Companilactobacillus allii: one gene and its partner. The protein of the gene in region 2 interacts with the protein of the main gene of each other region in a pairwise test. Links are inferred from orthologs where the notes say so. Each region holds a gene or a part of one and is shown on either strand. Other genes may lie near its edges.

The links.
Region 1: the proteins of dprA (region 2) and recA interact in binary tests that used the Bacillus subtilis proteins (3 or more experiments, as listed by UniProt). The link is inferred for Companilactobacillus allii from one-to-one orthologs.

The regions. Positions count from the first base shown.
Region 1 is NZ_CP019323.1:1,404,844-1,420,404, reverse strand. The notes cover bases 521-3,393. They hold recA (recombinase RecA), read right to left. Parts: upstream 2,598-3,393; coding sequence 1,443-2,597; downstream 521-1,442. Other genes in these bases: pgsA (CDP-diacylglycerol--glycerol-3-phosphate 3-phosphatidyltransferase), read right to left, coding at 3,294-3,393; BTM29_RS06880 (CinA family protein), read right to left, coding at 2,716-3,270; rny (ribonuclease Y), read right to left, coding at 521-1,314. In the rest of the region: more of rny, read right to left, coding at 1-520; more of pgsA, read right to left, coding at 3,394-3,878; BTM29_RS06870 (helix-turn-helix domain-containing protein), read right to left, coding at 3,979-4,842; ymfI (elongation factor P 5-aminopentanone reductase), read right to left, coding at 4,908-5,627; EF-P 5-aminopentanol modification-associated protein YfmH, read right to left, coding at 5,638-6,864; EF-P 5-aminopentanol modification-associated protein YfmF, read right to left, coding at 6,879-8,156; BTM29_RS06850 (DNA translocase FtsK), read right to left, coding at 8,153-10,555; BTM29_RS06845 (DUF1149 family protein), read right to left, coding at 10,666-11,094; tRNA (uridine(34)/cytosine(34)/5-carboxymethylaminomethyluridine(34)-2'-O)-methyltransferase TrmL, read right to left, coding at 11,112-11,621; BTM29_RS06835 (AI-2E family transporter), read right to left, coding at 11,818-13,020; BTM29_RS06830 (lactonase family protein), read left to right, coding at 13,102-14,121; BTM29_RS06825 (undecaprenyl-diphosphate phosphatase), read left to right, coding at 14,148-14,990; BTM29_RS06820 (copper homeostasis protein CutC), read left to right, coding at 15,081-15,561. UniProt on the Bacillus subtilis protein: Multifunctional protein involved in homologous recombination, DNA repair and competence.
Region 2 is NZ_CP019323.1:2,053,489-2,069,173, reverse strand. The notes cover bases 8,705-11,701. They hold dprA (DNA-processing protein DprA), read left to right. Parts: upstream 8,705-9,792; coding sequence 9,793-10,611; downstream 10,612-11,701. Other genes in these bases: topA (type I DNA topoisomerase), read left to right, coding at 10,724-11,701; BTM29_RS10210 (ribonuclease HII), read left to right, coding at 8,982-9,764; ylqF (ribosome biogenesis GTPase YlqF), read left to right, coding at 8,705-8,980. Also shown: BTM29_RS10265 (CCA tRNA nucleotidyltransferase), read left to right, coding at 1-620; BTM29_RS10260 (hypothetical protein), read left to right, coding at 677-1,141; BTM29_RS10255 (ABC-F family ATP-binding cassette domain-containing protein), read left to right, coding at 1,244-3,133; BTM29_RS10250 (thymidylate synthase), read left to right, coding at 3,154-4,110; BTM29_RS10245 (dihydrofolate reductase), read left to right, coding at 4,122-4,619; PAQR family membrane homeostasis protein TrhA, read right to left, coding at 4,612-5,280; BTM29_RS10235 (DegV family protein), read left to right, coding at 5,532-6,374; BTM29_RS10230 (GDSL-type esterase/lipase family protein), read left to right, coding at 6,429-7,280; BTM29_RS10225 (YpmS family protein), read left to right, coding at 7,282-7,878; BTM29_RS10220 (YozE family protein), read left to right, coding at 7,892-8,116; more of ylqF, read left to right, coding at 8,126-8,704; more of topA, read left to right, coding at 11,702-12,808; tyrosine recombinase XerC, read left to right, coding at 12,809-13,708; hslV (HslVU peptidase proteolytic subunit), read left to right, coding at 13,723-14,247; ATP-dependent protease ATPase subunit HslU, read left to right, coding at 14,263-15,685. UniProt on the Bacillus subtilis protein: Protein that helps load RecA onto ssDNA during transformation. Binds cooperatively to circular ssDNA, is able to bridge different segments of DNA. Favors the loading of RecA onto SsbA- or SsbB-coated ssDNA and formation of RecA-DNA filaments.

The DNA of each region.
Region 1 (15,561 bases), 640 kb from region 2 along the record:
AGACTCTGATCTAGCCCCTGGTCTAGCGGCTGAAATTGCATCAGCTGCAGCAACAATGGTTGCAATCAAAGAAGTTGGTTCTACATCCCCATGATGCGAAGCAATTGTATTAACAACTACTTCTGGTTCTTTATATTTAGTTGCGATATCAACACCTATTTCTACGTGTGAACCGTCAACCTCACGATCAATAGCTTTACCTATATCGTGTAATAACCCTGCTCGTTTTGCCAGCATAACATCTTCACCCAACTCGGCTGCCATTATGGCGGATAATTTAGCAACCTCAATTGAATGACTCAAAACATTTTGACCATAACTTGTACGATACTGCATACGACCGATAATCTTGATAAGATCAGGATTTATTGAGCTGATTCCCAAACTATAAATAGTCTGTTCTCCAACCTCTCTAATGTGATCATCCATTTCTTTTCTAGCTTTATCGACCATTTCCTCAATTCTAGCTGGATGGATACGGCCATCCTCAATTAATTTCTCTAAAGCCATACGAGCAATTTCTCTTCTAATTGGATCATATCCACTTAGAGCAACTGCTTCAGGAGTATCATCAATAATCAAATCAATTCCTGTTAGAGACTCAATCGTTCTGATATTTCTACCTTCACGACCAATAATACGTCCCTTCATGTCTTCATTAGGTAATGAGACCGTTGTAACGGTAGATTCAGAAACTGTATCTGCCGCACTACGTTGAATAGCAGCAACGATAAGGGCTTTTGCTTCCTTATCAGAATATTGTCTTGCTTGCTCATTACTATCATTAATCATCGTAGCTCGTTCATGTGTCAACTCTTTATTTAAATCACCTAGAATAATCTTTCTACCTTGTTCTTTAGTAAGATTACTTACTCTAGTTAATTCCGCCTTTTGTTCTTCAAGAGTTGCGGTCAATTGTTTGTCCTTATCATCAAGTTTACGTTTCCTAGCTGTAATATTGTTTTCATTCTTCTCGATATTTTCCTCACGCTTTTCAAGCGATTGGTCTTTTCTATCAAGAATATCTTGACGTTCAAGAGCACGATTTTCTTGTTTCTGAACATCTTGACGACGTTCTTTCAACTCGTTTTCTTGTCCTTCACGATACTTATGAATTTCGTCTTTTGCTTCAAGTAAAGTCTCTTTTTTCAGAGACTTTGCAGACTTTTTAGCATCGACAACAATATCCTCAGCAGTTTGTTTAGCTTGTGAAAGTTTTTTTTCGTAGGCATCCTTACAGAATGCATATCCGAAGAAGATACCCACAATTAATGTTATTAGTGCGAAAGAGAAGGTTACGATAGCATGATACATGCCATCACCTCCAAATCGTTTCTTTAAGTATTTGTTTGTAAAAGCAATTATTACAGAATTTTTACATACAACGTTTATATTATAGAATAAATATCACCTGTCAACCAACCAAAAAGTAAAAAAGAGACCTATTTGGTCTCTTTTTCTTCAGAAGCTCCCAAGTTCAACACTGTATCAGCTGTCTTGGTAGTCTTTTCATCTTTTGATTTATCACTTGATTTATTAGAATCTTTTTTATCTTTTGGATCTTTTTTGTCCTTAGAATCCTCTTCGTCTTCTGCAGGTTTACCATCCATACCATAAGCGTCTCGAACTCGTTTACGTATTTCAGCCATCTTTTCTGGATTCTCAGCCAAGAATGCCTTGGCATTCTCACGACCTTGACCGATTCGCTCATCTTTATATGAGTACCAAGATCCGGCTTTATTAACAATATCCTTTTCAACGGCCATATCAACCAATTCACCAGTCTGTGAAATACCATGTCCATACATGATATCAACAAGTGCAACTTTAAATGGTGGCGCAACCTTGTTCTTAACGACCTTGATTTTAACCTTGTTACCAATTACATCTGATCCATCTTTAATCTGCTCAGAACGGCGTACTTCAAGACGTACAGTCGCATAAAACTTCAATGCACGACCACCGGGTGTTGTTTCAGGATTACCAAACATGATACCAACTTTTTCACGAATTTGGTTAATAAACAAAGCGATTGTCTTAGTTTTATTTATTGTTCCTGATAACTTACGCAATGCTTGTGACATCAAACGTGCTTGTAAACCAACATGGGCATCCCCCATGTCACCTTCAATTTCAGCACGTGGTACTAGAGCTGCAACTGAATCGACAACAACAATATCAACCGCACCACTAGAAACCAAGGCATCGGCAATTTCCAATCCTTGTTCACCTGTGTCAGGTTGAGAAAGTAGTAAATTATCAATATCAACGCCTAGAGCAGTTGCATATGCTGGATCCATGGCATTTTCAGCATCAATATATGCTGCTGTTCCGCCCTCTTTTTGAACTGCTGCAACAGCGTGTAACGCTACAGTAGTCTTACCAGAACTTTCAGGTCCATAAATTTCAACAATTCTACCACGTGGAAATCCACCCACGCCAAGAGCATTGTCTAATGCTAAAGAACCAGATGAAATTGTAGATATTCGAGTGTCAACATCATCACCCATGCGCATAATAGCACCCTTACCAAAGTCTTTTTCAATTGATTTCAAAGCCTTGTCTAGTGCTTGTTTACGTGCGTCTTCATCTTCTATTCTTTTTTTCTCTTCTTTAGCCAAATTAGTTTCCTCCTAATGCATTCATCATTAGTATCTTATTAGTTATCATTCAAAAAAGCAAGAAAAAAGCGAACAAATGTTTGTTTAAAGATAATTACTCCTGAATGAGTTTTTGTACGAGAACAAAAGCTATAATAACTGACTTTAAACGAACGGCACGTCTTGAACCTTCAAAGTGAAATTCTCTAACTATGCATGAATCAATCTTTCTATCATAAACACCGATAAAGACTGTACCCACTGGGCTTCCTTCAAGTGGATCAGGTCCAGCAACTCCAGTCAGACCAACACCAATATCAGCACTATTTATCTTAGCAGTCGACTCAGACATAACTTGAGCAACTGTAGGACTAACTACTGTATATTTCTTGATAATATCTGAACTAATGTGAAGCAAATTGGCCTTGGCTTCATCAGAATATGTTACAAATCCACCCTCCATAACTTGCGAGGCACCCGGTATATCTGCAATTGAGGATTGAAATAATCCTGCAGTTAAACTTTCAGCGGCAGAAATAGTCATATTAAGTTTCTTAAGCTGTTCCACTGTATCCTTAGGTATTGATTTGAATTCTTCTGGAATACCTGATTCAAAGTCGGCAGCTTCAATCATTTCACGATATTGAGCAAAAGCTTTTTCTTTTTTCATTGTTCTCACTTCTAAATTACGTTTTATTTTTTAAATATGTCTCTTGATTGAATAAAATAATCAGCACCTGAATATATAGTGAAGAATAAACAAATATACAACAATATTTGACCTATTGGGAAATTAATAGCTGAGAAGAAGATATTGTGCATAAGTAAAAATATAATTGCCAACATTTGAGTCGTTGTCTTGATCTTACCCGGCATTTGAGCAGCCATTACTTTGCCGCCTTCTTCTAGAACAATCATTCTAAGACCTGTAACTGCTAATTCACGACACACGATAATTGCAACTACCCAAGCTGGTGCCATTTTTAATTCTACAAGAAAGATAAAGGCAGTCATAACAAGCATCTTATCTGCTAAAGTATCAGCAAATTTACCAAAATTAGTAACAAGATGATTGGCACGAGCAATTTTGCCATCAGCCAAATCTGTTAACGAGGCAATAATAAATACCGCCGTTGCGAGTACATGGTTAACTGGTATCAAGTCATTGGCAACATAGATATCACCTAATCCTCCCCAGCTAAACGCCAATAGAATTATGAATATAGGGATCAAGATGATACGTAACATAGTAAGTTTATTTGGTAAATTCCAAACCATTTTTAATTTCCTCCGTTTTTTAGCAAAATAAAATGAGGCCGGACTTTGTCCTAGCCTCATATATTTCAGGCTAGGACAAAGTGTTTAAGCCTCTTTATTTTTAATCATTTTCAACATTAAATGTCAAAGTTTGCACAATTGAACTACCAGAACTAACACTACTCAAGTCAACAGATTTACCACCAATACTTACTTTGGTATTAGTAATATTACCCGTTTGAATTGAGAATGATGTAACGTCACTAGTGATCTTAGTTGTCTTCTTCTCACCAGAGCTTAAAGCTTGTTGCCAAGTTGTGTCAGAACCCTCACCAAATTGAATCCAGGCTTGTCCACCGTCAGCAGAAACTGTCACATCAGCACCATCAGTTGGCAAGTTTGTGACTGTATATGTTCCTGTTGTACTTGACTCTTTAACTGTTAAGCTAGTTGATTTCTTCTTTGCAGCTGACTTCTTCTTTGTTGAAGTAGCTTTCTTTGTAGATTTTGTATCACTAGATGACTTCTTTGCAGTTTCTTCAGTACTATCCTTTGGAATAGTTACATTAGAAGAGCTAGAACTCTTATGCATCATCCCAAAGGCGATAACACCAATAATCACAATAACTATAATTCCCACAATAATTTGTGGAATATAATTACCTAAGTTTGAAAAGAATGAGCTAGATTCTTCTTTAATAGATCTAGTATTCTTCTTTTCTTCACTTTGAACTGGTTCCTTTGGTTGAGAATCAGGAATTTCAGCCTTGTATTCTTCTAGCAAATCATCACTAGAAATATCAACAGCATCCGAATATTGTTTGATAAAAGCGCGCACATAAAAATCACCGGGCAAATGATCGAATTGTCCTTCTTCAATCGCTATCAAATATCTTTTCTGAATCTTTGTGACTTGTTGTAAGTCATCAATTGTGTATCCTTTTTTTATACGTGCATTTCTTAATTTTTGGCCAATTTCGTCCATTATTTACCACCGATTAACTAATTTTTCTAAGTATAACATATATTATTACTGAACAACCAACGACGTTATAACAACCAACCGCCAGCAAAATAAATCGTTTGTCCTGTTAAGTAGTTTGACTTTACATTAACAAAATAACTAACTAAATCAGCTATTTCATCTGGTGTTGCCAATCTATCGGCAGGTATCTCTTCTTTGATACTTTCTAAATCCGCACTAGAAAACTCCGCGTTCATCTTAGTATTAACAGCACCTGGAGCAACAACATTAACTGAGATGCCCAAAGATGCGACCTCTTTAGCATATGCGTCAGCAAACGAGGTCATGGCTCCTTTAACAGTGCTATAAACAACTTCCATTGCAGATCCAACTTTACCATAGATGGAACCAATGAAAACTATCCTACCGTGATGCGTTCGTGCCAATTTATCCTGTAGTGCCTTCAAAATCAAAATTGGCATCTTAATGTGGATATTCCACAAAGCGTCGATTTCTTTTTCTTCAATATCAACTAATAACTTGTAATAGGTATTACCCTGCGCAAATATAATCGCATCTAATCCGTATATCTGCTTAGTCAAAGTATCAACTTTATCAAGACTCATATCAAAATGAACTGGCAAAAAGTCCTGATGTGGATATTTAGTCGCCAATTCACTTTGCAAACTAGCAATACGCTTTTGGTTCTTATTATAGTGAAGATATAATGACCAGCCCTTTGCAGCAAGAACTCTTGCCGTACTAGCACCAATATCACCAGAGCTTCCCATCACTAATGCATACATAAAATACTTCCTATTTCGGCAAAATATTGTAGTAGGTACAATTATCATCCTTGATAAATTGCTCTGCTACTTGCAAAACATCGTCATAACTAATCGAGTCGATCAATTTGATCAATTCCAAATAATCAACATCATAAAAGTATAATTCAGCCATTTGATTGGCAATAGCGTCTGGTGAGTTTTGAGCAAACAAATATGATCCAATTGCATCACGCTTGATTCTTTCAAATCTCTTTGTATCTAAGACTTTTTTTAATTCATCAAATGACAAATGTTTCTGTAAGTATTCCTGAAATTTTTCAGGATAATTAGTTGACCCACTTACAATCATAAAACAATAGTTGTTTTCTGCAACAACATTATAAGAAAAACTGTCATCAATTATATTTAAATTGCTCATTTTTTCATAATTATCAGAAGCTTCACCTATCAAAGTCTCCATAATCATATTTAATTCAAACTGCAACTTAACTAACTCAGGCTTTGATACATCAGCGTCTATCCTAATTCCATATGCTGATCTACCTTGAGTTATTTCCATTTTTTCCTGACCACCGGCACCAATTGGTTCAAAATCTTGTTTTATTGATGGAAGAATATCAGGACTACCATGAAAATCAGAATTCTCAACAATATCTTCAATTTTTTTGAAATCAACATCCCCAACAAGAACTAAGTCCATATTATTAGGACGATAATTCTGTTGATAAGTTGCCAATAAATTGTCCTTATTAATCTGTTGAAGTGACTCACTAGTTCCTGCAATATCCTGAGATATTGGATCATTTGGGTATAACTGTCCCAAAATTCTTTGTTCTAATACCCATTCTGGCATATCTAGATACATTTGGATTTCTTGATCAATTATGCCACGTTCAGAAGCCACGTTTTCCTCAGTAAAATGTGGATTTTGAATCAAATCCAACAACACCTTTAGATTGTCATAGGGGTTATCTAGAGTCTGAAACAAATAGGCTGTTTTTGTATAACTAGTATATGCATTAGAGTTAGCACCGTATTCTGCAAACTTTTCGGAGACATCATATCCCGGTTTGGCAAATAACTTGTGTTCAATAAAGTGAGCAATACCTGCAGGTAGATCACCATTTCGAGTATCAACTGATCCAAAGTCCGTCATTGCAAGACCATACACCTGATTGTAACTAGGAAGTGGAACCACTTCTATTTCATAACCATTCTTCAATTTCTTAGAATATTTCTTAAGTCTTTCGGCCATACGTTCTCCAATCATTAATCCCCAATTAGTCTGTACTGTGCAATTTCACTCATGTCATGAGCAACTGCCACAATATGTTTACGATCCATTTTATCAAGTTCAATCTTAAATTGTTCATCAGTTAGTAACGACTTAGAATATACTGTTTCCCAAATACTACGCATGATATAGTGCTGAATCGAATCTGATGAGATCTCTCTTCTAGTATCCATGACCTTTTGGGCGTGGACAATTTGATCATCTGTAAATTTATCATTTTTTATAAAATCAATCTGTTTATTAATTAAGTCGGTTGCCTGACCAAGTTTTTTAGCATCCAAACCAGCTTGAATCGTAACCAAGTGACTGATTGGCTGATATGAACTAGAAACTGAATAAGCCAAACTATTCTTCTCTCTCACCTGCTGGAATAATTGTGATTGATCATCCCCACCAAGTATCAAGTTCATTGCTTGCGGTGCTAGTCGACTATTTTTAACATCGATTTTTTTAGTTAAATATGCAATTGCCAAACGACTTTGATTCAAATGTTTGTGGTCTTCTTTTGAGGCAGGAGTATTAACCAACTTGTCAAAATGGTCAAACTCAATAGATAGATTTTGACGGTCACTCTTCAATTTAGAAACAAACTCACTATCCATGAAAGTCTTAGTGAACTCCTCTTCATCAACGTCACCAACAACATTAACAACGACCGCGTCATTTTTTAATACATCTTTATAATGATCATATAAATCAGCGTTGTTCAATGCCTTCAATTGTAAAATATCACCAAAGATTGGAACTTGACGATTAGGGTTATCTTGGTAAAGCAAGTTGGTAAGTCCCAATATACTGACCAAATCTTGATTGTCATCTATTGAAGCTAGGTTTGACATCAAGTTTCTTTTCTCAGTGTCAAATGCTATATCATCAAACTCCGAATCGTTTTTAAGATTAGGTTGAAAGACTATCTCACCTAAAAGATTAAGATTTTCACTTAATTGATTGGGATCGTGTAATAAAAACTTAGGATCAGCGAATTCAATACTAAAAGCCAAGTCATTAAAGTTTAATAAATTACGTGTGTACACGTTTATTTCAGAACCGTACAGTTCCATTTCACGATCATTCAACGCTTTAAAGGTTGGATAATGCTTCGTAGAATTGGACAAAACATTGGCTAATAAACGTCTTTTCGTAGTCTCTTCTCTTGATAATGGTCTTAAAAAATCAATTTGAATTTTGATTGTACGAAACTTTTTTATTGGCTTAATATTCAAAGCCACATTATTTGCGATTGATTTTCTCAATTTTCCACCTGTTTTTTCTTAATTGAATCTAATTGTTCCTGTGTTAATAATACTTTACGAGGTTTACTACCCTCAGAAGGTCCAACAATCCCTTTTTCTTCCATTTCGTCTACCATTCTAGCTGCTCGATTGTAACCGATTTGGAACCTACGTTGCAACATCGATACACTGGCAGATTGTTGCTGAACTATCATAGATACTGCATCGTCCCAATATTCATCGTTGGGCTTATCACTCTTAGAATTATTTTCATCTATATCAGTTGGTATCATATCTTCGTCGTATTCAGCTTGTTGTTGTTCACTAACAAATTTCACGACGTTTTCAACCTCATGTTCAGAAATATAAGCTCCCTGAAGCCTTACTGGCTTACTCTTACCGATTGGTTGAAATAACATATCACCACGACCCAACAACTTCTCAGCTCCAACTGAATCAAGTATAGTTCTAGAGTCAACACCACTAGAGACAGCAAAGGCCATTCTAGATGGAATATTGGCTTTGATCAATCCAGTAATAACATCAACTGATGGACGCTGTGTAGCGATGATAATATGTAATCCTGCGGCACGAGCCATTTGGGCCAAACGAACGATGGCTGCTTCTACTTCATGTCCTGCTACCATCATCAAATCTGATAATTCATCAACAATGACTACAATAAATGGCAATCTTTCCATTTTGTTATCTGCTTCAGCGGTCTCATTGAATTTGTCAACGTCTTCGTTATACTCACCAATATTCCTATGGTTAGTTTCCGCAAACAACTTGTAACGACGTTCCATCTCGGTAACCGCCTTTTGTAAGGCACCTGCAGCCCTTCTTGCATCCGTTACTACTGGGATCAACAAGTGAGGCACTCCGTTATAAACATTCAACTCAACCATCTTAGGATCAATCAAGATCAGCTTGACCTCACTAGGCTTGGCCTTCATCAAAATACCGGTAATTATGGTATTGATAGCAACAGACTTACCACTACCAGTAGAACCCGCAATCAATAAATGCGGCATCTTTGTTATATTGATCTCAATAATATTACCAGAAACATCCTTCCCTAGTGGAACTATCAATGGATGCGTTTTATCTTTTTGATTCTCAGTAATATCTTTAAATGAAACTGTCGAGATCGTTTTATTTGGAACTTCAATACCAACAAACGACTTACCAGGAATAGGCGCTTCGATTCTAATATCCTTAGCGGCTAGTGCCAATGCCAAGTCATCAGCTAAATTAACGATTTTACTTACCTTTACACCAACTGCTGGCTGAACTTCATATTTTGTAATAGTTGGTCCAAGGCTGGCTTTTTTAACATCCACATTGACACCAAAGCTCTTGAATGTCTGTTTCAATTTATCTTTATTCTCATCAATAAGCTTGACCTCACCACTTTGGTCAACGCGCTTTGGTTGCTCCAACAAGTCTGATGAAGGCAACTTATAATCGTCATCATCAATATTTCTGGAGCTAACTGGAGTTGGTAAATCTTTTTTATCAGTATTATCAATGCCATAAGGCTTAGATATGACCTGAGCCGTTTTGGTAGGTGCTGACTCAACCACTTCATCAGTTGACGATTGGGTCGGCATATCGATTTGAAAATCTGAATCATCAGACTTACTTGGCTCTGTATCGTCTTTGGCAAAACTATTGATATCTTTAAATCGACTATTGTCACGGTCCACCTTGGACTCTGGTTGTACCTTCTCTGGCTTCTTTGATTTCTCGTTTTCTCTTGAATCAACATAATTATTATAATGACCAGATAAATCGTCTCTTACTTTGATCATACCTTGCTTGATATGAACCAAGATACTGGTTGTAACAATCGCAACTTGTTTCATCGTTACATTGAATAACATCAATATTCCAACTGCAATCATTAGGAATGTAATGAAATACGTTCCCCAAATCGAGAATAGCGGCATAAATAGGCTGTATAAATAAGATCCAATCATCCCTCCACCAACAGACTTATTAACTGTGAAATCAGCCATATCAGCTGATAAAGTATTCCACGTGACCAAATTATAGTTGTGGTAAAGTTGAATCTTATTGAACATCAAAATATGTAATATTACTAACGTTCCCAAATATGTGAATAAAAATCCAAAGTTTCGCTTAGGCGTCATAACGGGTAATCTTCCCGTAGCGATTAAAAAGGCACCCACGAATATACTGACAATTAACATTATTGGATAACTATCCCCAACAAAGATTCGATAAATATTGTCAAAAAAGTTACCAATGATACCAAATTTAAATAAACCCAAGACTGATAATACAATCAGCAATAGGCCAAAAATAGATCTAAATAATCTGCTGTCACTCTTATTTTTTGGAGTGGCTTTTCTAGTTCTTTTAGTAGGCGTAGATTTCGCCTTTCTTTTTACCATATAAACCTCACATAATCCTATCACTATTTTAAAATTATACATTTAGAATCTAAGTAGTACAAACTTCTGGAGAATATTTCACAAAACAAAAAAACAGCCTTTCGGCTGTCTCACTTTTTATCCTTTGTTGTATCATTTGGTTCAACATTATTATGTGCTGTAAAATTCAATGAAACTCCACGGTTAAGTGCAACAACTGTCACTTGATATGTCAATGTTTCAATATACTCAACAACCGGACGTGAAATTTGTTCAACTTGCTTGGGCTCGAGATCTTCTGGTTTTCCTTGGAATCCAACTAATTGGACAACTTGACCAATAAGACCAGAAACTTTGAAAGGTGCATTTTCTGGATGAACTTCAAAAGGAATTACTATTTGGAATATTTTACCTTCGTCTTCACTTAAAGGATTGCCCTTTGCATCCAACAAATCTGGATGTTCAATTGAGATCTGCAGATCTGACTTAACGTCAGCTGCGGGTGATTCAACATCGTAATGAAAGGATTGTACGGTTACTTCACCTTTGTTTGTCTTCATTATAATTATCCCCTTTATTAATCTAGTTTGTCATGCTCATAGTGATGTTTTGTCTCTAATCCAGCAAAGTTCTGTTGACGAACCGCTTCATAGATTACTAAAGCACAACTATTAGAAAGGTTCAATGCTCTAATATTATCGCTCATAGGAATTCTCAAACATTTTTCGGGATTATCACGCATATAATCTTCTGGTAATCCAGTTGTTTCTTTACCAAATAGGAAATAATGGTCTTTTGAAGTATCAGTGAAATCTGCATCACTATATACCTTATTGGAGAACTTAGTAATTAAGTACAAATAATTATCATCTGGAACTGATTGAACAAAATCCTCTAAACTATCGTGATAAGTAATATCCACCTTATCCCAATAATCCAACCCAGCTCGCTTCATATGGGCATCATCAGTACTGAAACCTAGTGGTCGTATTAGATGCAACTTGGTATTTGTTCCAGCACAAGTACGGGCAATATTACCTGTATTAGCTGGCATAAGTGGTTGATACAAAGCTATATGATTAGTCATTTTTAAATATTCCCTTCTTTTTAACTTTTTCAACAAAAAAACGCATACCCTCGGTGATCGCCACAGCAAGGACATGCGTTAGTTAAGCTTTTACATTTACTTGCTTTTGTCAAAATTAATCCTGAGAAAAACAAGTAACCACAAAGTTTATAGATATTATACCTGTTAATTTATGCAAGTACAATATGTATTTGAATTATTCGTGAATTTTTTTAGATTCATTTATATCTTTTTGAGGCTCGTCACTATTTGGATCTGTTTCGTCCTCGTACCAATGTGAATTACGTTTGACCCATCTGAATATTCTAGTACAAATGATCTTTAGAATGGCAAATACCGGAATTCCGGCAATCATCCCAAACAATCCAAACATCCCTGCTGAAACTAATAATACCAGGATAGTTGTAACTGGGTGCATCTGCATCTTGTTACCAACAATAATAGGCGAAATAACACGTGTTTCAATTGTCTGCTCAACTGCAAAGACTATGATTACTTTGATCAGCATCGATGGTGAGATAAATGCACCAATAATTAATGATGGAATCAATGCTAAAGTGGAACCAACGTATGGGATCAAGTTCAATATACCAGCACTGATACCAAGAACTAATGCATAACGCTGCCCGATTATTAAATAGCCAACAAAGAACATGACCGCTACCCAAAATGCCACTGTTAGTTGTCCTGTAATGTAAGAGCTAAGGGATTGGCCCATTTCAGTTAACATTTCACCAGTTGATTTCCTTAACTTGGTTGGAACAAATGCTACGACTGAATCTTTGAACTTATTTTTATCTTTAAGCATAAAGAACAAAATAAATGGTGCAGTCAATATTATAATAACAACATTGGTTACCGTACTTACAGCAGAACTGATACCACTAAAGGTTTGAGGAAGGATCTTGTTAACAGCTGACTCAAAATTCTTTGTTATTTTTGCATTTGAACTTGCTAAGTTATCACGGAATACATGTAACTTAGGATCTTTGAACATACTTTGTAGACTCTTGTTTAAAGAATCCCAATACTGTGGCCAATTTTGTATCAGAGAATCAATTTGATTCTGGATAAAGGGAATCAGCGACATTATTCCCCACACCAATAATGCAAAAATAATTATGAATACAAACATTATGGAAATGACCCGCTTGATATTAAACTTATTCTCTAGTACATCTATCAGTGGATTAATCAAATAATACAATACTAATGCTAAGATGACCGGTGGCATCACTATTCCTAGAATTCGATTTATCGGTGTAAAAACGAAACTTATTTTTGAAAACAAGAAAATAACTAGAAAAATAACAAAAATATTTAATAAGACAATTGTAACTTGATTGTTTAAAAACCACTTATAAAACCAAGTTTCTTCTTTTTTTGGTGATTCTTTCATATTATACGTGCTCCTTGTGTGTATCAATAATGGTACAGTAATATTATAATGTACACTATACATTGTTTGGAGGAAATTGTAATGTTAGAAAAAGTTCTCTTTAGTGGTTATACAAGCAAAACTGGAAAAGGAGTTTATCAAGCTGAATTGGATTCAGATACTGGTAAACTATCAGCTCCTAAGACATTAGTTGAACTAACTGGTCCAACTTATATTGATGTAACAAATGATTTGAAACTAATCTCCCTTGCCAAAAAAGACGGTAAAGGTGGCATTGTCACTTACGATATCAGTGGTGATAAAGCAAAATTACTCGATGAAGATTTCTCTGAAGAAACTTCACCTTCTTACGTAAAATTTGATGAAAGTCGTAGTTTGATTTTTAGTGCCTACTTCCATCTAAGCAAAGTTAAGATCGATCATTTAACAAAAGATGGTAAAATCGAACACTATTCAGAAATTCACTTTGAAGGCTCTGGCCCACGTCCAGAACAAGATCAATCCAAGCCCCACTACTCAGCTCTTACACCAGATGGTAAATTGATCATTTGTGATTATGGTGCCGATCGTATATATATCTACAATATTGATGACCCAAAGAATCCAAAACAACTCAACGAATTCATCGCCCCATCAGGTTACGCTCCTAGACATTTGGTATTTAATCCAACTAAACCATATGTCTATATTGCCTGTGAATTATCTTCAAAAGTTCTTGTAATGGAGTACAATGCAACCGACTCAAACTTGACTTTGGTTGACGAAATCGAAGTTGCAAAAGATGAACAAAAAAACACTACCGCTGCAATACGTATTTCTAAAGATGGTAACTTCCTTTATGTATCAACACGTGGAGCTGACACTATCGCTACATTATCAGTTTCTCCAGATGGAGATCGTCTAAAGAAACTTAACACAGTTAAGACTATGGGTAATGGACCAAGAGACTTCGAACTTGATCCTTCAGGAAAATACTTAGTCGTTGCCAACCAAGATTCTGATAATGTAAGCATTTTCACACGTAGTTCAAACAAAGGTGCACTAAATCTTCTAGAAGAAAATATTTCCATTCCTGAGTGTGTATGTGTACACTTTATTTAGTCCCAAAATTATAGGAGAAAATAATAATGTTCATCGAAATTATAAAGACTATCATTCTTGGTATAATTGAAGGTTTTACTGAGTTCCTACCTATCAGTTCAACTGGACATTTGTATCTAGCTGACGAATTCGTCAAACTAAATGAATCATCGGCCTTCATTCACATGTTTATGGTTGTTATTCAATTTGGAGCGATACTGGCAGTTATCTTGATTTATTTTCACAAATTGAATCCATTCTCACCTAAGAAAAACGGTCATCAGAAACGTTTGACTTGGGACATTTGGTTCAAGGTCCTAGTAGCAATTATCCCATCAGTCGTAATTGGACTTCCATTGAATGACTGGATGGATAAGAACTTAACTAGTTGGCAAGTTATCGCAGCCACATTACTAATTTATGGTATTTTATTCATTATCGTTGAGAATTACTTTAAGGATAAACAACCACAAGTTACTGACTTGGATAATTTATCATATGGAACAGCTTTTAAAATCGGACTATTCCAAGTATTGTCACTAGTTCCTGGTACTTCACGTTCTGGTGCAACCATCTTAGGTGGTATCTCCATTGGTACTTCTAGATTTGTTGCCACAGAATTTTCATTTTTCTTGGCCATTCCCACAATGTTTGGTGCTAGTTTATTGAAAATCGTTAAGTACTTTGCAAGTGGTAACACATTTACCGCCGATGAATTGACTATTTTATTAGTCGGTACATTCGTATCATTCGTTGTTGCATATGCTTCAATCAAGTTCTTATTGAACTATATTAGAAGCAATGACTTCAAGGCATTTGGTTGGTATAGAATTATTTTAGCAATTCTTGTAATTATATACTTTGGATTCGTCAAAGGTATGATTGCGTAATTAATTAATTAGAACGTCTCAAGACGTTCTTTTTTTGTGCTCTATTGTGTACAATGAAAGGGATTAAATAATTCGAGAGAAGTGATTCTTATCTTTAAAGAAATTTGTGTAGAAAATTTTACAACTATTCCTCAAGCTGTCTTAGCCGGTGCCAATAGGATCGAGCTTAATGACAATCTAGCCGTTGGTGGTACTAGTCCAAGTACTGGTGTCTTACAAGAAGCTACAAAGTACCTTCAAGAAAAGCATATCCCATTAGTTGAAATGATACGACCACGTGGTGGAAACTTTGTTTATAACGATATTGAAATAAAAATGATGGAAGCAGACCTATTTCAAGCTCAAAAACTCGGAGTTGATGCTGTTTGTTTCGGTGCATTGACTAAGACTGGTGAAATCGATGAAGAAGCTGTTGAACAATTGATTGCTGCAAGTTCAGGGATGCAAATAGTTTTCCACATGGCCTTTGATGATATTCCTGATGACAAAAAGTTATCTGCCATGGATTGGTTAGTTGATAAAGGTGTTGATCGTATCCTCACTCACGGTGGACCACTAAGTATCCCTATCT
Region 2 (15,685 bases):
AGATAGCTATAGAGAGGATTCGGGAAGAATTTATAAAGTTGATGCTAGGTAAGTCTTGGCAGATTGGCTTCTCAGACTTTTTAAATCTTGATTTATTCGAATATTGTCCATCTTTTAATGATCAAAAGAGCAATTTGGAAAAATTATTAAAATTAGACGATAAGTCATTTGTTGATGAGCAATCAGCCTGGACGGCTATTGGATATGTCATGGATCTAGAACCAAATCAATTCAACAAAATGCTACGTGATTGGAAAGTTTCTAATAAGTCACGTGAAATTAGTGTTGCGACGGACAAAATGCTCAAACAATTCAAATCTGGTAATTTTGATATCTGGGATATTTATTGTTTAGGTGTAAGTAATTTCGACCGAGTTAAAAGTTTGTGTCAACTATTTAGAATTGAATTTGATGACGATACATTAACTCAAAAAGTAGTAAATATTCCAATAGAATCTAGTCATGATCTGGCAATTACTGGTAATGATGTCATCAAAATATTAGGCATTAAACCGGGTCCAGAAATCGGAAAGTACATGTCCGATTTAGAGCATAAGGTCGTGGAAGGAAACGTTTACAACAATTTTGATAAATTGAGGGAATATTTGTTAAGCAAATGAGTTTGCTGTGGTATCATTGGTTTATAAAGTAATGAAGTATTCGAAAGGGTGGTAATATGACAAAACATGTTTTCAAAGAATTAAAATTCTACTTTAGAAATGATGATACTTGGACAGTGAACCACGGTGAGATGAGTGACGTATGGATTTCGCGTGTAACTACAAGTTATGGACGTATTGCTGGTGGACGTATGCAAGAGATTCACCCATGCAAGAGATTCAGAATTGAAATTTTACCCGAAGCCGACTACATTAAAGATACAGATGTTTCGACAGCTGCCATGGCAGACGGAATGTTTAACCGTGTAATTAAGTATCAAGATATTGAAAAATGTGATCTTGTTTTTGAAGATGATGAGGATAAGGAACCAATGCAGATCTTCTTCCCATTCAAGCAAAAGGATGCTGAAGGGTTAGATAATGTATATCAAACTTCAACAATCTCAAGCAAAACTGGTAATTTATACATTTCAATTGACAGAGATCATACTGTTTTTGATATCTACAATAAAGATTTATAGAAACATAAAGAATCGCTATCTTTTCTGGATAGCGGTTTTTTGTTGCCATTTGATATAATATATAACTATATGTGACAAATCTGAAATACGTGGTGAAATTATTTGAAAACATTAAATATCACAAATGCATACAAATCATTTGGTGAAAGAACACTTTTTAAAAACGTTACCTTTACTATTGGAGAAGGAGACCGTATTGGCCTTCTTGGACTTAATGGTGCTGGTAAAACAACTCTCTTAGATGGAATAATACATCCGGAAGATTTGAATTCTATTGGCTTAGAAAAGCCTAAGAACTATAAGATAACTTATTTAACACAGCAACCAGAATTAGATGAAAATTTATCAGTAATTGATTCTGTCTTTGCTGGTAGTGGGGAGAAGTTTCAATTAATTAGAAAATATGAACGTGCATTGGAGAATTTTAATAACAATTCTACAGATACTAATATTCAAAATGACTTTTTTAAACTTCAGGAGCAAATGAATGCAGCTGAAGCTTGGCAAATGGAGTCAGATGTTAAATCCATTCTTAATAAATTAGGGATCACTGAATTAAACAAAAAAGTTGCAGATTTATCCGGTGGTCAACAAAGACGTGTCGCCTTGGCACAAACTTTGATTTCTGATTCAGATTTATTAATTCTTGATGAACCTACTAACCATTTGGATTATGAAGCAATTGATTGGTTAGAAGGATATTTGAATAAGTACAAAGGTTCAGTATTATTTGTTACCCATGATCGTTACTTCTTGAATACTGTTGCAACTAGGATTTTTGAACTAGAAAATCGCAATGTTACTGAATACGACGGTAATTATGAGAAGTATCTATCACAGAAATCTGATAATGAAGAGATATATGCATCTGAACAACATCATAAGACACAGATGTACAAAAAAGAACTCGATTGGATGCGTGCTGGTGTTAAAGCTCGTGGAACTAAACAGCAAGCTCGTATCGATAGGTTCAAGGGTCTAAAAGAGGATCTTAATGATAAACCTGATGTTCAACAAGATATGTCTATTGATATTGCACAACAAAGATTAGGAAATGATGTTTTTGATATTAAAGATGCAAGTTTGCAATTTGATAACAAGAAAATTATTGATGATTTTAGTTATCTAATAACAAAGGGTGACAGAATAGGTGTTACCGGTGCTAATGGATCAGGTAAAACAACATTTTTAAATACGATAACTGGGAAAATCCCACTGGATTCAGGAAACATTAAAACTGGCCAAACAGTTAAAATAGGTTACTATACTCAATACACTGAAGATATGGATCCTGATAAGCGTGTAATTATGTATCTTGAAGGCATCGGCCAAAACGTCAGAAATACTGACGGTGAACGCATGTCAGCTTCACAACTATTGGATACTTTTAAATTTGATCATCAAATGCAAAGTGCCTTTATTCGTGAACTATCTGGTGGTGAGAAGAGACGTTTATATTTGTTATCAATTTTGATGAATCAACCTAACGTTTTATTGCTTGATGAGCCAACTAATAATTTGGATATTGAAACTTTGACGATTTTGGAGAATTACTTAGAGAGCTTTAGGGGTACAGTTTTGGCCGTATCGCATGATAGATATTTCTTGGATAAAATCGCTGACAAATTATTGATTTTTACAGGTAATGGTCAAATTAAAGAGAGTTATGATTCTTATTCTGGTTATCTTCAAAAGATGAATGAAAAACAACAAGCTAAACATCATGAAGAAAAAGAAAAGAAGCAAGCAGTAACTAAGTCTAAAAAGCCAGAAGAAAAGACAAAGTTGACGTATGCTGAAAAAATAGAGTTTGATAAATTGGAACCTAAAATCGAAAAATTAGATGATGAAATTTCTAAACTGAACGATCAATTGGCTGATGATGCAAATGGATATCAAGATTTAATGGATTTTCAACGTCAATTGGATGAAAAAAACGCTGAAGCTGATAAAATGATGGAGCGCTGGGAATATCTCGGATCGTTTGAATAATTTATTTTTAGGAGAAGAATATGGCAAATACTAATGAACAACAATATTTGGATTTATTGAATTATGTGTTAAATAATGGACATAAAAAAAGTGACCGTACTGGTACTGGTACAATAAGTACTTTTGGCTATCAAATGAGATTTGATTTGTCAAAATCATTTCCACTCCTTACTACAAAGAAAGTTCCCTTTGGTTTGATTAAGAGCGAGTTACTTTGGTTTTTACACGGAGATACCAATATTCGTTATTTGTTGGAACACAAAAACCATATTTGGGATGAATGGGCATTTAAAAAATATATCGAAAGTACTGATTATTCAGGACCAGATATGACAGATTTTGGAAGAAGAAGTCTGGTCGATGAAGAATTTGCTAAAGAGTATAAAATTCAAAAGTCAGCTTTTGACAAGAATATTCTTGAAAATGAAGATTTTGCTGACAAATATGGTGACCTTGGTTTAGTTTATGGTTCACAGTGGCGTCATTGGCAAAAACGAGATGGTGGTTTCATTGATCAAATAGAAAATGTTATTGAACAAATAAAAACTACTCCCGATTCCAGACGTATGATCGTAAGTGCATGGAATCCAGAGGATGTACCAACGATGGCACTTCCTCCTTGTCATACAATGTTCCAGTTTTATGTTAATGACGGTAAATTATCATGTCAGTTGTATCAAAGAAGTGGTGATCTGTTTTTAGGTGTACCATTCAACATTGCTAGTTATGCGCTATTAACTCACTTGGTCGCTAGAGAAACTGGATTAGAAGTTGGCGATTTTGTACATACTTTAGGGGACGCACATATTTATCTCAATCATATTGATCAAGTTAAGACTCAACTTTCAAGGGATGTACATGAAGGTCCACAATTAGAAATAAACTCTGATAAAAGTATGTTTGATCTTGATACGAAAGATATTAAAGTTACAGGATATGATCCAGAACCAGCAATTAAAGCGCCAGTGGCTGTTTAGGAGTTGATTAAATGAAGATTAGTTTTGTTTGGGCAGAAGATAAAAATCATATTATTGGAAAAGATGGCAAATTGCCATGGAGTCTTCCTAATGATATGTTGAGATTCAAAAATATCACGACGGGACATCCCATAGTAATGGGGCGTAAAACCTATGAAAGTTTTCCAAATGGACCACTTTTAAATAGGCTGAATATTGTCCTATCTAGAAATGAAAATTATAAGGTACCTAATTCAGTAGTACTCATAACTGATAAGTCACAATTAAGTGAATATGTAAAACCTGATGAAGAAGTCATGGTCATTGGTGGTAGTTCGATATTTGAAATTTTTAAAGATGATGTGGATCGATTATATTTAACTAGAATTGATCACGAATTCGGTGGGGATACAGTTATGCCAAGGATTGATTATGATAAATTTGTTTTGGTTGAAAAAAAAGAAGGTGTCATGGACGATAAAAATATCTATCCATACACCTTCAAAACTTATCAAAAGAAAATTAATTAACGTAAAAATATACTGAGAAATACATTAGTGCTGTGCCGATCATGACAAAAACATGAAAAATAACGTGGACGTATTTAAGATTCTTTAATAAGTAAATACATGCTCCAATTGTGAATGCAAGTCCACCAGCAACTAATAACCAAATACCAGTTGTTCCAATAGCTTCATAAAGTGGTTTCATGGCAACAATAATTGCCCAACCCATCAGTATGTATAAGAGTGTTTCAAAGAACTTAAATCGACCGACATTGAATATTTTCCAAAGTATTCCAAATATTGCTAGGACCCAGATGACTGATAAGATAATGATGCCAAATGCTGACCCTCTGAGTGCGATTAAACAAAATGGGGTATATGTACCAGCAATCATCAAAAAGATTGAACTGTGGTCAAATATTTGGAAAACGTGCTTAGCCTTGGTGAAATATAAACTATGAAATAACGTCGAGCTTAAGTACAGGAAAAATAAAGTGAAAGCATAAATGAAGTATGCTGTTATTTCTAAGGGATCACCGTTATTGAATCCCTTAATTAATAAAAAAACTGATCCAATAACTGCTAGGATAATACCAATTCCATGAGTTATGGCACTAAAGATTTCATTTTTAATAATATATCTACGTGTGAATGTTCTGACCTTTTTACTCAATTTCAAGACCAACTTTCTATTGTAACTGATTTCATTTTAACGTATAAGGTGAAACTAAACTAACTTTAATTTTTTAAAATATGAGATATTATGAACTCCTAATAATTTGTGTAGGAGTTCATTTTCACTTTCAATATTTACGATAAGTATAATATAATAGAAAAAGATGTTAAAAAATATGAATTAGTTTTTTTAATATGGTGGTATAAATCTGTTATAATTTAAACAATAATAGTGAAAAACCCTATGAAAGAGGGATAAAATTGAGTAAAGTAAAAATCCTTACCGATTCATCGGTACAGATAACTTCAGAGGAAATAAAAGAATATGGAATTGGCGTAGTTCCACTTACAATCAACATTGATGGTAAGACTTATACGGATGGCGTTGATATCACACGTGAAGAATTTGTTAAAGAAATGGATTCTTCAAATGAATTACCAAAAACTTCACAACCTTCGATTGGAACATTTATGAGTATAATCGATGAAGTTCCTAGTGATTATACCGATATTTTGTCACTAAATATGACTGAGTCGATCAGTGGAACTGTTAATGCTGCACGTCAAGTGGCTGAAATGACTGATCGTCATATGGAAGTGGTAGATACAGAGTTTACTGATCGTGCCTTAGCATTTCAGGTTATTCAAGCTGCTAAATTGGCAAAAGAAGGTAAATCAGTAGACGAAATCAAACAAGAGATTCAAAAGATACGTGATCATACTTATTTATATATGGGTGTAACCAGTATTGAGAATATCTTGCGTGGTGGACGTTTGAGCCGTTTTGCAGGAACTTTATCAACACTTTTGAATATTAATCTGGTTTTGACATTGAAGAACAATAGTCTTGATATTGCTAAACGTGGTCGTGGACGTAAGACTATTGAGAAGTATATGAATAATGTCATGGAAGAAGTAAAGAGTCTTGAGAATATAAAGGCCATTGGTATTTCATATGTTGATAAGATGGATTATGTTAATGAACTCAAGGAGAAATTGAGGGAAATAGTTCCTGATGTTCCTTTATTGATTAGAGTTACAAGTCCTGTTATTGCTACACATGCTGGATCAGGGGCTTTTGCAATAGAATTCTATACAGAGTAAACTTAGTAAAAGCTGATGAAAACATCAGCTTTTTTTTGAAAGATGGATTAATATATGAAGAAAAAAAGTACTTGGATTATTATTATTGTTGTTATTTTAGTAGCAATTGGTGGAGTATTAGGTTATTATTTTACTCAATCTAAAACTGAACCAACTACTAATAATAAAACGGAACAGGTAGTACAAAAGAAAAAGAAAAAAATTGTTGTCAAAAAGAAAAGTGAAATCAACATCGTTGCCATTGGGGACTCATTAACTCAAGGTGTTGGTGATTCTAAGTCCGTTGGTGGAGGATATGTAACTAGACTTAAAAGTAAAGTTACAAAGAAGTATAAGGTAAAAACTAATGCATATAATTACGGAGTTTCTGGTGATACTAGTAATCAAATTATGACTAGAATTCAAAATGATGATTCAATGCACAAGGATTTGCCAAAGGCTGATATTATTACGGTTACAGTTGGTGGAAATGACTTCATGCATCTTCTTAAACGTAAGGGACTGGACTTAACGGAATCAGATATAACAACAGAACAAGGCAAATTTGATGAGAGACTGAAGCAGTTATTATCAGATATAAGAAGCTACAATAGCGATGCACCTATTTATTTAATAGGGATTTATAATCCCTTTAGTATTTATTTATCCAATGTTAAATATGCTAAAACGGCATTTATTAATTGGAATAAAGCCTCTGCACAGATTGCTGAGGATCAAAAAGATACATACTTTATTAATATTAATAACTTGTATCAACCTAGTGATAAAATATTGAAAAAAAATGGTGATAATCCATACCTTTATACAGGTGATCACTTCCATCCAAATGGTAAAGGTTATGATATGATGACTGATCAAGTATTTAATAAGGTAAGTAAAACAACTAAGGAATGGCTGATTAAGTAAGATGAAGAGTAGAAATTATTGGAAATATGCATTTTTAGCACTAATAGTACTTTTAGTAGTTAGTTTTGGAATTTTAGGAACAAAGGTCTTAAGCTCTTCTAGTGAAACCTATCAAGTTTCATCTAAAATAGAATCTCAAAATGACAAAGTATTTACAGTTAATATGAATAAAAGTGAAGCCAATAAGATGGCTCAATATTATCTTAAAAATACATTAAACGACGGTAAAACTGAGTATCAAGTTAAATTGAAAAACGATGCCGAACTTACTGGAGCAATTGCGTTTTTAGGATCAAAAATCCACTTCACATTGGTTATGGCACCATATGCTAAGACTAATGGTGATGTGCTTTTAAAGGCAAAAGATATTAAAATTGGAGAGTTATCATTACCAATTAAGTTTGTCATGAATTATATTAATAACAGCTTTAAAATTCCTAATTGGGTCAGTGTTAATAGTAAGAATCAAACAATTCTTTTGAAGTTTACTAAATATACTACAAAAGAAGGATATGGTATCCGTGCTAAAAAGATTGATTTGAAGAATGATAAATTATCATTTGATATTATGAATAATAAGATTACAAGTAAGCAATAGACAGGGAGGAACAATGAGGCGAAGTTTTTATGAGTTTTTGATGACATTGAGAAATGTTAACAGTACCGAGCCGGAAGCTGAATTTGCAAATAATGCACACAGAGATCAATCATTTCCTAAGCAGGAGACTGACTATGAGAAGATCTCTAATTATTTGGAGTTGAATGCTGGTTATTTACCGAGTATGACAATTTTTGACGAAGCGTACCAAAAATATCAAGATACAGATAGAAAATAGGTGATATGTATGGCGTTACAATGGTATCCAGGACATATGAACAAGGCAAAAAATCAGGTTCAAGACAGGCTTAAAATGGTCGATATTGTGCTTGAAATAGTCGATGCTAGACTTCCTTTTAGTTCCAGAAATCCAATTTTGGAACAAATTATTGATCAAAAGAAACATATTATTATTTTGAATAAGGCTGATTTGGCAGACCCCAAGTTAACTAATGATTGGAAAGTTAACTTCGAACAAGAAGGTACACATTCTGTTGAGCTTGATGCTAAGCATAATAAGGGATTGGGTAAAATAAATAATTTGATCCATTCTGAATTAGCTGAAAAAGTGGCTAAATATGAAAGAAATGGTGTAAAGAATTATCGTATCAAAGCAATGTGTATAGGTATACCTAATGTTGGTAAGTCAACGATTCTAAATAGAATTGTTGGCAAGAACATTGCTATAACTGGTAATAGACCAGGTGTAACAAAGAATCAAAACTGGTTGAAGACTAAGTATGATATTGATTTATTAGATACACCAGGGATTCTTTGGCCTAAAATAGATGATCCTAAAGTAGGGATGAAACTTGCTCTTTCGGGTGCTATTAAGGATAAGATATATGCACCTGATGATGTTGCAATTTATGCCTTGAATTTTTTAGAGACACATTATTTGGAGAGATTACAAGATACATATGGTTTAGATAAAAGTGATTTATTCGATCACACAACACCAGAATTATTAATGCTTTTGACACAAAAATTTGGCTATAAAGATGACTATGATCGTGCTTCAAGACGAATCATTGAAGATATTCGTAAGTTAAAACTTGGTCGTGTTACATTTGATGTGCCAGGTGAATTTTATGAAGAGTAAAATGACGATTAAGGATGTCAAAGAATTGCTGAATCAAGAAATTGGTTCGGTTTCTAAAGATGACCTTGATTTGTTACAAGAAGATGAACGTAGTGGTGTTCATAATCTATTGGCACAATATTTTAGAAAAGTTGAGCAGCAACAAAAATTAATTGAAAAGTTCCATAAAAAAGAGTTCTTAGAACGTGATTATTGGAATCATAATCTATTTGTAGCAGGGGTCGACGAAGTTGGCCGGGGACCACTGGCTGGTCCTGTAGTAACTGCTGCAGTTATTTTACCTGCCAATAATACTTTGTATGAGGTTGATGATTCTAAAAAATTAACCGCTAAAAAACGTGACAGAGTTTATCGACAAATCTGTGAACAGGCGATAGATATTTCAATTGGTATAGGTAGTCCTCAATTGATTGATCAAGAGAATATTTATCATGCTACTGAGCTAGTGATGAAAGATGCAATCAATGGTCTTTACTTGGCACCTGATCATATTCTGGTTGATGCCATGACCATTCCCGTTAATATCGGACAAACTAAGCTTATTAAAGGTGATTCAAAGTCGCTTAGTATAGGAGCAGCTAGTATTGTGGCTAAAGTTTCAAGGGATAGATTGATGTCAGCTTACAACGAGCTGTATCCTGAATTTGGTTTTTTGAGAAATGATGGTTATGGGACTAGTGAACATTTGAAGGCACTGGATAAATATGGCAGAACTCCTATTCATCGAATGAGCTTTTCTCCTGTAAGAAAAACAAATAAGTTATATCAAACACCGTTTTCGTAATTTATTTATGAAAGTGGTGTTTTTATATATGAATAAATTAACTGAAATTTTAGTAAAATGTCGTTTAACTATGCAGATATCAAATCAGGAAATGTTAAAAATTGTCAAATTGTCACTAAATAGTGATAATCTTGAACAAGATACTTTTTATATGCTTCAAAGAAGTTGGAAATCAGAGAAATATAAAAAGTTTCTTCTATTGTTTAGGCTACAAAATGAGTCCGGAATTCAGGCAATAAATTACCTGGATGATGAGTACCCTGAGAATTTAAGGGAAATTTATAATCCACCAGCATTGCTATTTTACCAGGGTGACATTTCACTATTAAAAACTGATTGTACAGCTATAGTTGGTGCCAGAGAAGCGACTGAATATAGTTATCGTTGCATTAATGGACTTGTACCTAGAATTATAGACCGTTATACTATTGTAAGCGGTTTGGCAAAGGGTGTTGATGGTTGGGCACATCAAGTAACCTTGAATAATCATGGTAAAACTATTGCTGTGATTGGTAATTGTTTGAGTGATTATTACCCTACTAAGAATAAAAAACTTCAAGATGAAATCTTTGAGTTTGGACTTGTTATTAGTGAATATCCGCCAGGATGTAATATTCAAAGGTGGCATTTCCCGCAACGAAACCGTATAATCGCAGGTATCAGTCAGCGAGTAATTGTAACCGAAGCAAAAGAGCGAAGTGGTTCACTTATTACGGCTGAATTGGCAATGCAAGAAAACAGAGATGTTTATGCAATACCAGGTAAGATAGATGAGAGTACGTCAAAAGGATGTAATAAGTTAATTGAAGAGGGTGCAATACCACTAATCAACTTTAGTGATTTTTAATTTTTTCTCTGATTGATAATTTAATGTATCGTTTTGATTGACAAATTCAAAAACAATAAATATTATATTGAACAGTTTCCTAAATGATTCATTTCAGAAAGGAGCACTTTGCGTGCCAGCGAAACAAAAGAATTTGGTGATTGTTGAATCACCTTCAAAAGCAAAAACAATTGAAAAATATTTGGGACGTAATTATCACGTTGTAGCAAGTTTGGGACATGTTAGAGATCTACCTAAGAGTCAAATGGGTGTCGATATCGAACATGACTACGAACCTAAGTACATTTCTATTCGTGGTAAAGGTCCTGTTATAAAAGATTTGAAAAAAGAGGCTAAAAAAGCCAAAAGAGTTTATCTTGCAGCCGATCCGGATCGTGAAGGAGAGGCCATCGCTTGGCATGTTTCCCATTTATTGGGACTTGATGTCAACGGTGATAATCGTGTTGTATTTAATGAGATTACTAAAGATACTGTTAAACAGGCATTTAAGAAACCTCGTAGTATCGATATGAACTTAGTCGATGCACAACAAGCTCGTCGTGTTCTTGATAGATTAGTAGGATATTCTATTTCACCTATTCTTTGGGCAAAAGTTAAAAAGGGATTAAGTGCTGGACGTGTTCAGTCAATCGCTTTGAAACTTGTTATTGAACGTGAAAAATCAATAAAGAAATTTATTCCTGAAGAATATTGGACTATTGAGTCAACATTCAAACATGGTAAAGATAAGTTTAATGCTAACTTTTATGGTATTGATCATAAAAAAACTGAATTAAAAGATAATGCTCAAGTTCAAGAAGTTCTTGGAAAAATCAATAAGAGTGATGATTTTGACATTGAAAAGGTAACGAAAAAAGAACGTAATAGATTCCCCGCTGCCCCATTTACGACTAGTTCACTTCAACAAGAGGCTAACCGTAAATTGAATTATAAGACTAGAAAAACAATGATGATTGCTCAACAACTTTATGAAGGAATCAATCTTGGAAGAAAAGAAGGCACAGTAGGTTTAATTACTTATATGCGTACTGATTCCAAGCGTATTTCAAAGGTTGCACAAACTGAAGCATCAGAATTTATTCATAAAGAATTTGGTGAACCTTTTGCTGCAGTTAAGATGCGTAAGGATAAAAATCAAGAAGGTGCACAAGACGCCCATGAGGCTATTCGACCATCTTCAGTATTACGTACTCCTAAGTCATTGAAAGATATTTTGACACGTGATCAATATCGTTTGTATGACTTGATTTGGTCACGCTTTGTGGCTAGTCAAATGACACCTGCTGTTTATGACACTATGACTGTTGATTTAACACAAAATGGTGTTATGTTCAGAGCCAACGGTTCAAAAATCAAGTTTGAGGGATACCGCAAAGTTTATCAAAGTACTTCAGAATCTAATAAGAAGGATAATATTCTTCCTGAACTTGCTGAAGGTGATAAAGCTAAGCTTCAAACAAACGATCCAGCACAACATTTTACACAACCACCTGCAAGATTTACTGAAGCTTCACTTGTTAAGGCCTTGGAAGAAAATGGTGTTGGCCGTCCTTCAACATATGCTCCAACAATTGATACTATTCAGAGACGTTACTATGTAAAATTGAATGGAAAAAGTTTTGAACCGACTGAATTAGGTGAAATTGTTGATAATTTAATTCAAGATTACTTCCCAGATATTGTTAATATTGATTTCACAGCTCATCTAGAAGATGAACTTGATGAAATTGAAGAGGGTAAGGAAGATTGGGTAAAGGTTGTTGACCACTATTACAAACCTTTTGCTAAAGAATTAGAATCAGCCGAGAGCAAAATTGAAAAAGTTCAAATTAAAGATGAGCCAGCCGGTATGGATTGTGACATCTGTGGTGCACCTATGGTTATCAAGATGGGTCGCTATGGTAAATTCTATGCTTGTTCACGATTCCCAGACTGTCGTAATACAAAACCAATTGTTAAAGAGATTGGTGTAGTTTGTCCTAAGTGTAAAGAGGGACAAGTCATTGAAAGAAAATCAAAGAAAAACCGTATTTTCTATGGTTGTTCTAGATATCCTGATTGTGACTTCGTTTCATGGGATAAACCAATTGGACGTGATTGCCCTAAAGATGGCCATTATCTAGTTGAAAAGAAAGTTAAGGGTGGTCGTCAAGTTCTATGTCCAAATGGCGATTATGAAGAACAGGTTCAAAAATAAATGATCGAACAAGATTTAATTGACAAGTTTATTGATTATTTGATGATCAACCATCATTATTCTGAAGATACTAAAAGTTCATATTTGGAAGATATCAATAATTTTGTAAAATTTCTTGATGATAATGGTGGATTCAAGGGATTTACAAAAATAAATCGACTCGATGTGGAGACATACTTAACGTATTTAGATGAAAAGAATTATGCTGATGAAACGGTGGCTAGAAGGGTTTCAGCGTTGAGATCCTTTTATAATTTTCTGTTACGTAATAAGTTCATGAAAACTAATCCGTTTGATCTTATTCAGCTTAGACATAAAGGACGTAAATTACCGCGCTTTTTTTATGAAAAAGAAATGAAACAACTTTTCGAAGCTGTAAAAGGTGATGACGCCCTTTCTGAAAGAAATTCTGCGCTATTAGAGTTACTATATGCTACTGGGATGCGTGTTAGCGAATGTTCCAATCTTGAATTAGAACAATTAGATTTTACTAACGGTATCGTTTTGGTACATGGTAAAGGTGATAAAGATCGTTATGTGCCGTTTGGTAGTTTTGCTCAAAGGGCATTAAATCGTTATATCGATGACGGCAGAAAAAAATTGATGGCCGCTAATAATATGGACCATCAATTTGTTTTCGTTAATAATCGAGGTAAAGGTATCACGAGTCGTGGAGTTGAATATATACTTGATCAAATTATAAAGAAAACCAGTTTGACGACTGACATTCACCCACATATGATTAGACATACATTTGCTACCCATATGTTGGATAATGGTGCAGATCTGCGTACAGTCCAAGAACTTCTGGGACACTCAAGTCTTTCAACTACACAAATCTACACACATGTAACAATGGAACATCTACAAAAAGATTATAAAAAATATTTTCCAAGATAAAGGAAGGTAATTAAATGACAACAATTGTCGCAGTTAAACACAATGGTCATACAGCTATCGCTGGTGATGGACAAGTTACACTAAGTGAAAAATTCATTATGAAGGGTTCAGCCCACAAAGTTAGACGTATTTTCGATGACCAAGTAGTTATCGGATTTGCTGGTGGTGTTGCAGATGCAATAACTCTACAAGACTGGTTAGAAAAGAAGTTAAAAGCATATTCTGGTAATTTAAAACGTGCTGCTGTTGAGTTGGCTCAAGACTGGAGAAAAGATCCAACACTTCAAAAGCTTGAAGCTATGCTTATCGCCATGGATAAAGACAACTTACTCTTGATTTCAGGTAGTGGGGAAGTTATCGAACCAGATGAAGATGTTGTTTCTATTGGTTCAGGTGGTAATTTTGCTCAAGCCGCTGCTATTGCAATGCAACGTCATGCCAAAGATATGGATGCCGAGCAAATGGCAGTAGAAGCAATTAAGATTGCTTCAGGTATCGATATTTACACTAATGATAATATTATTTCAGACAAATTTTAAATTGGAGAGTAATAAATGGACAACATTTTAACACCTAAAGAAATAGTCGCTCAATTAGATAATTATATTATTGGACAAACTGATGCTAAAAAGGCCGTTGCGGTTGCTTTATATAATCGTTATCGCCGTATGCAAGTACCTAAGAACTTACAACAAGAAATCACGCCTAAAAATCTATTAATGATCGGACCTACTGGTGTTGGTAAAACGGAGATTGCGAGACGTTTGGCCAAAATTGTTAAGGCACCTTTTGTTAAAGTTGAAGCAACTAAGTTTACCGAAGTAGGATACGTGGGACGTGATGTTGAATCAATGGTACGTGATTTAGTCGATGTAGCTGTTGCTATGGAAGAAAAAGAAAAAATCGATGAAATTAGACCAGAGGTACGACGTGATGTTGATAAGAAATTAGTTAAATTATTAGTTCCTGGCATTAAAAAGGAACGTAAAGAAAATAATAATAACAACATGGACTTTATGTCTATGCTAAATAATCTACAAAATTCATCAAACTTACAAGATGCTTTGAATCCTCAAAGTGGGGATGAAGACCCTGATAGTAATGCTGAGGTCACCGATTCAGTTCGTGATCAACGTCTGAGTGTTAAAGAACAATTGGATAAGGGATTACTTGAGGATCGTGAAGTTACTATTAAAGTTGAGGAATCACGTAAAGTAAACCCTATGAATGACCAAATGGCCCAAATGGGTATGGATATGTCTAGTATGATGGATTCACTAGTCCCTAAGAAGTCTATTACTAGGACTTTACCAGTAAATGATGCACGTGAACTCTTGATTCAACAAGAATCTGGTAAGCGTGTGGACCATGATGAAATCTATCAATCAGCAATTGAACGTACTCAAGATAATGGTATTATCTTTATCGATGAGTTTGATAAAATTGCGGCTGGAAATAAAAAAACATCTGGTGAGGTATCTCGTGAAGGAGTTCAACGTGATATTTTACCTATCGTTGAAGGTTCACAGATCAATACTAAGTATGGTGTAGTTAATACTGACCATATCTTATTCATTGCATCAGGTGCATTTGCTGAAAACAAGCCAAGTGATTTGATTGCTGAATTACAAGGCCGTTTCCCTATTCGTGTTGAATTGAATGATTTAACGCAAGATGATTTCATTGAGATCTTAACTAGACCTGACAATGCTTTGACAAAACAATACGTTGCATTAACCAGAGCAGATGGGATTCGTTTAACTTTTACTAAAGAATCCGTTGAAGAGATTGCAAAAATCGCTTACAACCTTAATAATACTAATCAGAACATAGGTGCCAGAAGATTGGCAACTGTTCTGGAAAAGATATTAGCAGATATTCTTTATGAAGGTCCAGATATGCAAATGGGTGATATTACTGTCACTCGTGAGTATGTAAAAGAGCAAGTTGGAAAAATTGCTGATGATCAAGATCTTT